Regions from separate parts of the Psychrobacillus sp. FSL K6-4615 genome, predicted to be linked through region 1. Evidence: predicted binding sites of a transcription regulator. Region 1 holds the regulator's gene; the other holds the start of a gene.
What was found. The regulator LexA, encoded in region 1, represses DNA repair genes until DNA is damaged. The targets are predictions, from matches to a motif close to CGAACATATGTTCG.

Region 1 (3,435 bases):
ATGACATGAATGACATCCTCTCAAACAAATTTTTTGCTATATATCTAGTTTAGACAAGAATGTCTGTATTATCAATGGTTTTGAAATGATAATTTAATTCAGAAACTTTCCTTTCTTTGCTTCTTGAACTTTTGAAGGTGTTACATCATTTCCATCAGGGTCAATTACTTTTACACTTTCAATGGTATCTCTCATAGTAGAGCGAAAAGTTTCCAAATATTCTTTACGTAAAGAGCTTTGTTCTTTTGCTTCTTCCATGGAAAGTCCTGTAGTTTTAGATTTTCTCGATAACTCACTAATTCTCGCTAATTTTTCTTTACTTAACAATTCTTTTCACCCTTTCACTTTATCCTTATATAAAGGTAAGGAAAAAACACACAGAGTGCAAGTCATTTCACTCCGTGTGTTTCTATGTACTCCATATAACGTCGATGGACAGTTGCTTTACTAATATTAAACCCCAAACCTTTTAGGGTCATCGAAATCTCTTCATAGGTAAGACCAGCATTACGAAGTCTAACTACTTCTTCTAATGGCACGTCTATTCTCTCTCTTCCTTCGGGATTACCTCTTGTTTTCAAGTTTTTTTCCGGTCTATATCCTTGAGACACTGCTTTTTTCATACCTCTTTTAATTTTTGCGTTGTGTAATTTCCGCTGATACTCCTCCACTAGCGCCAATATTTCCAAGAGCATAGTATCCATTTCGTTTAGATTAATGACACCTTTATCCTGTAACGTATAAATCGAAGTATTGATTTTTTGAAGTAAATGTAGAACGGCCATTCTACCGTTTCCTCTGCCAATACGTGTCTCATCTTGTACAAATACCGCTTTAATTTCATTTTGTTTAATATAGTCAAGTAAATCTAATAAGCCTTCGCGTTCAATATCATATCCACTATGCTGATCTGAAAATACTTTTTCAACTTCATAATTATTTAGTTTTGCAAATTCTATCAATTCTTCCTCTTGCCTTTTTAATGAAGTCTCTTGAGACTCTTTTTCTGTACTCACTCGACAATATATAACTGATTTCACTTTGTATCGCCCGCTATCTCCGTATCATGATTGAAATGGTAACTTTTTTCAATGACTGGAATAATAATAACTTCCCCCGCTTTAATATGACCGTCTTGCAAATTATTCATCGCAATTACTTTATCGATCCATTTTAGCTTATCTTCATTCGTTCCATATTCTTGTGCTAAAGCCCATAAAGAATCTCCTTGTTCTATATTAATATGTTGGCTCTCGTCTGTCGAAAAAGAATTCGAGATTATTATAAACATTGTAAATGCAATACTGCACGCTACAAATATTGTTAAAAAGTAATTTTCTTTCATCCAGGTCATTTAAAATCCCCCTAATAGAATGTGTGTTCGTAATGTATATTTTAATATTAATGCGAACGTTTGTTTTTGTCAACAATAATTAGAACCTATGTTTGCATTACTGTTCTTCCCCTGTTATACTATTAATAAGATAGAAAAGGATAGAGATAATTATTCAAAAAGAGGTGAACATATGAAAAAAGCATCTAAAAGACAAGAAGATATACTTGCTTTTATAAAAGAAGAAGTTCGTAAAAAAGGTTATCCACCATCCGTTAGAGAAATTGGAGAAGCTGTGGGCTTAGCATCTAGTTCAACTGTTCATGGACATTTAGCACGACTGGAAAGTAAAGGTTTAATTAGGAGAGATCCAACAAAACCACGCGCTATTGAGATTCTGGATGGCTTGGGCAGCGTTGCTGAAAAACACAATGTGGTTCATGTACCGTTGATCGGTAAAGTTACTGCTGGTATCCCTATTACAGCAATTGAAAATATAGAAGAATTCTTCCCACTTCCAGAAACATTTGGAACTGCAGATGATAATTTATTTATGTTAGAGATTATGGGTAATAGTATGATAGAGGCTGGAATATTAAATGGTGACTATGTGGTTGTAAAACAACAGCAATCTGCCAATAATGGCGATATTGTTGTCGCAATGACTGATGAAGATGAAGCAACAGTTAAAAGATTCTTCAAGGAAAAGTCCTATTTCCGTCTGCAACCCGAAAATTCTTCCATGGAACCTATCATTGTAAATTCAGTTAGTATACTTGGAAAAGTAGTTGGAGTTTACCGTAATATTCAATAGTTTTGTCGAACTTGACAATATAGACAAATAAACGTAAGATAACAGAGAGCCGATATCATATTTCAACGAAAAGTGGACATTTTCGTTGAAATCATCGAAAAACCCCTTTACCTTAATGGTTGAGGGGTTTTATTTTTATACATAAGTAATTAGTAGCTTTGGTAAACTAGTAATACTACTTCTTCTTCTTGAGGGCAGCTAAAGTCTTTGTTCCGACTACCCCATCAACTGTTAAGCCCTTTTTCTTTTGAAAGTCTTTAATAGCCGAAATAGTTAAGGGTCCCTCTATCCCGTCATTTATCAATTTATAACCTGCTGAATTTAAGAGTTTCTGAACTTCAGTGACATTTATTTCACTTATATACTTTAAAGGATTTACCGCATTTGGCTGACCTGTCTCGTAAGATGGTATGTGAATTTCAAAATGTAAGTGGATACCTGTGCTATTTCCTGTACTCCCTTTAATACCTATTTGTTGACCTTGTTTAATACTTTGTCCCACTTTCACAGAAATAGTTTTTAGATGCGCATATAAGGTTTCGTACTTTTTACCGTTTAAAGTATGTGCAATCGTTATGGTATTTCCATATCCTCCAATAACTTTCGCTCTAGTCACTTTACCACTGGCAGATGCTCTTATAATCGGACTACCATCATTCCCAATGTCAACTCCTTTATGGACTTTAACATTACTATTTTTTCGAATTTCTCCAAAACGAGATGTAATTTCTCCTTCGCTTGGTCTAATAAACAATTTATAACCTCCCTCCTATTAATAAGTAGAGAACAATCCCTCTCACTAGTTAATGCTCGAATGATTAATAACATATAGTCAATAATCATCATATTTCCCTAAAAAATTGTAAAAAGATTAGAAATGAGTAAATTTGGGTATTAATATTTATAATCAAGCATATGTTAAATTATTAATATTATTTTCTGTAGACCTATATAACTATATAAAGGGGCAATAATTTATGAAACTAATTATAGAAGAACTCAAAAAGCTTATTAATGATTATTATAGATGCAATAACCACTATTTGAAGAAAGAAATTTTGATTGACATTAATCTGTTGAAAGATGCATTAAGAATTTTAGAAAAAAGAAAGTTAAATATAAACACAGAAAGCTCACTTATTTTTTAACGAAGTGTGCTTTTTTTATTAATGTTACACACTATATAGTTTTGCCATGTAATGTTAGATTTCAAAATTAATAGTATTTTATTCTTTTTTCTTACGAGACAATCAAAATGACTAGTCCTCCTAATTTCTATTACATATAT
Region 2 (3,435 bases), 1.2 Mb from region 1:
ATATTATGACAAAAGGAAAGCTAGTGCAAAAAGGAACTCTGTTAAAAGAAGCTGTTTTAACTCGTACTAAAACTGCTTCTATCTATCATTTAGTAGAAGTGGGTAAAGAAGTATACTATATTCCACTGGCAGGTACGATTCCTACGACGACGGAACCTATAATAGATACTAGCAAAAAAGCGAAATATCCAATGAAATTATATAATCGTGATGAGGTACCTATTTACAATAAACAATTAATCCAAATAGCAACTCTTTCCGCCAATCAATCTGTGGATTTAATAGCATTAGAAAAGAGTAAAGGTGTTATTTATTTTCTTGGACAAGAGGCAAGGATAAATATGAATGATTTTGTCCATATGGATTTATTGCAACCGAAAAAAGTTTTAACTTATGAAGAAATGACTTATTTACTTCAAGTAGTTGCTACATTATATCCAGAGTTTACAAAGCTCCAGCAAATAGGTAAATCTGTAGAAGGTACCCCTATGTATGCGATGAAAATAGGAAACGGCAAAAAGGAAGTTCTACTAGATGGTTCTTTACATGCTCGCGAGCATATGACGACAAACGTTGTAGTTGAAATGATTGACACATATAGCATTCATTACAAAAACAAATCTGTTTATGGTGGATATAATGTTCGTGAGACATTGGACCAAACTGCTATTTGGTTTATCCCCATGATGAATCCTGATGGTGTAAAACTTGTTCAATCCGGACCAAAACCTTTAAAAAATGGGGCACTTGCTACAAAGATAAATGGAAGTACTAATTTTAATCGGTGGAAATCGAATATTCGTGGAGTAGATTTAAATGATAACTTTGCGTCTGGTTGGGATAAGATTACCGGCGGTCATAAGAAACCTGCATATATGGCATATAAAGGACCTAGTGCTTTTAGTGAACCAGAGTCACAAGCATTTCGAGATTTCGTCAAAAAACACAAATTTAAAACGTATATTTCTTACCATTCTTCAGGTCAAATTATGTACTGGTTTAACTATCAAAAGCAAGCAGAATCCAAGCGAGATCAAGCATTGGCAAAAACATTATCAAAGCTCACTGGCTACAAAGTAATGCCTCCTCAATATTTGCCGGGTTCAGGGGCATCTGCTGATTGGTTTATCCAACAAACGAAAATGCCAGGTATCACATTAGAAATTTCTCCGTATGTAGGAGATATTCCTGTGCCTTTATCGAAGTGGGATGCTATCTGGAGGCAGAACAACAAAGTAGGCTTATATTTAGCGCAAGAAGCATCTAAAAGATAATAATGGAATTAATAAAAGTCACTGATATCAGTGGCTTTTGTTATATTTAAAAAACGTATGTTCGTTTTATTAGGAAACAAAAAAAGAGTATGTTAAACTGAAATTATTCAAAAAATGGGAGGCTTATGTATGGAACAAATATTCGAATTACAAGCTCCGTATGAGCCAGCGGGAGATCAAATCGAAGCGATAAAAGAACTAGTAGCGGGTGTTAAAGAAGGGAAAAGATATCAAACCTTACTAGGTGCGACAGGTACTGGTAAAACATATACGATTTCAAATGTTATTCAACAGATAAACAAACCAACGCTAGTGATGGCACATAACAAAACATTAGCAGGTCAATTATATAACGAATTTAAAGAGTTTTTTCCTAACAATGCGGTTGAGTACTTTGTAAGTTACTATGATTATTTTCAACCAGAAGCGTATGTTCCTTCAACGGATACATTTATAGAAAAAGACTCCAGTGTCAATGAGGAAATAGATAAGCTTCGCCATTCCGCAACCTCTTCTTTATTCGAAAGAAAAGACGTTATTATTATTGCGTCTGTATCCTGTATTTACGGATTAGGGAATCCAGAAGAATATAATGAAATGGTCGTATCGCTAAGAACGGGAATGGAAATTGAACGCAATCAGTTATTACGTAAACTAGTCGACATTCAATATGAACGAAACGATTTAAACTTCGTACGTGGAAAGTTTCGTGTTCGCGGTGATGTAGTAGAAATTTTCCCCGCTTCACGTGATGAAAAATGTCTTCGTGTAGAATTTTTCGGAGATGAGATTGATCGGATTCGTGAAGTTAACGCACTTACGGGAGAAATTTTAGGCGAACGAGATCATGTTGCTATCTTTCCTGCATCCCATTTCGTTACTCGGGAAGAAAAGATGAAGCTAGCGATAGCTAATATTGAAAAAGAATTGGAAGAACAGCTGGCTTACTTACGCAGCGAGGATAAGCTGTTAGAAGCACAACGATTAGAGCAACGTACAAGATATGATTTAGAAATGATGGAAGAGATGGGCTTTTGTTCAGGCATAGAAAACTACTCCCGCCATTTAACATTAAGAGAGGCTGGAGCAGTTCCATATACATTACTAGATTATTTTCCAAAAGACTTTTTACTCGTAGTAGATGAAAGTCACGTTTCATTGCCTCAAGTAAGAGGAATGTATAATGGTGACCAAGCTAGAAAATCTGTGCTTGTAAATTACGGTTTTCGATTGCCATCTGCACTAGACAACAGACCTTTAACTTTTAATGAATATGAAAAACATATAAACCAAGCTATATTTGTTTCGGCAACACCAGGTCCTTATGAGTTGGAGCATACACCAGAAATGGTAGAGCAAATTATCCGACCAACTGGACTTTTAGATCCTGTCATAACTGTCAAGCCTATTGAAGGGCAAATAGATGATTTGATCAATGAAATTCATGAGAGATCTGCCAAAAATGAGCGAGTAATAATCACTACGCTAACTAAAAAAATGTCAGAGGATTTAACCGATTACTTAAAAGAAATAGGAATTAAGGTTCAGTACTTACATTCTGAAGTAAAAACTCTAGAACGCACAGAAATTATTCGACAGCTCCGTCTAGGTACGTACGATGTAATAATAGGGATTAACTTATTACGAGAAGGTATAGATATACCGGAAGTTTCTTTAGTAGCTATATTAGATGCGGATAAAGAAGGATTTTTACGTTCTGAACGTTCTTTAATACAAACAATTGGTCGTGCCGCCCGTAACTCAAATGGGGAAGTAATTATGTATGCGGACAAAATGACGGACTCCATGCGAAAAGCGATTGATGAAACGCAACGTCGCCGGACAATTCAAATGGAGTATAACGAAAAACATGGTATTACACCAATAACAATTAAAAAGAAAATAAACGATGTTATCCGTGCATCAAAAGTCGCGGAAGAGGAAGAAACATATGCTCAACGATTAATGAGTGGAAAACCACTATCGAAAGAAGAAAAAGCAACACTTCTAAACAAATTAGAGAAAGAAATGAAAGATGCAGCTAAAGCACTTAATTTTGAACGAGCTGCAGAATTACGGGATGCTATTTTGGAACTGAAGCTGGAAGGGTGATATGTGTTGAAAAATCAAGAAATCGTTATTCAAGGTGCACGTGCAAATA

Region 2: uvrB (excinuclease ABC subunit UvrB) is a predicted target of LexA. The motif match lies at 1,325-1,338, and genes of this name have one in related genera.

The regions. Positions count from the first base shown of each region.
Region 1 covers NZ_JBBOYQ010000001.1:1,485,643-1,489,077, reverse strand. The annotation lists gene tkt (transketolase) at 1-7, opposite strand, end outside; gene MKX53_RS07130 (DUF896 domain-containing protein) at 94-327, opposite strand; gene MKX53_RS07125 (YneB family resolvase-like protein) at 390-1,040, opposite strand; gene yneA (cell division suppressor protein YneA) at 1,037-1,354, opposite strand; gene lexA (transcriptional repressor LexA) at 1,527-2,147, shown strand; gene MKX53_RS07110 (peptidoglycan DD-metalloendopeptidase family protein) at 2,323-2,901, opposite strand; gene MKX53_RS07105 (hypothetical protein) at 3,125-3,295, shown strand.
Region 2 covers NZ_JBBOYQ010000001.1:2,705,162-2,708,596, reverse strand. The annotation lists gene MKX53_RS13510 (M14 family zinc carboxypeptidase) at 1-1,274, shown strand, start outside; gene uvrB (excinuclease ABC subunit UvrB) at 1,404-3,386, shown strand; gene uvrA (excinuclease ABC subunit UvrA) at 3,393-3,435, shown strand, end outside.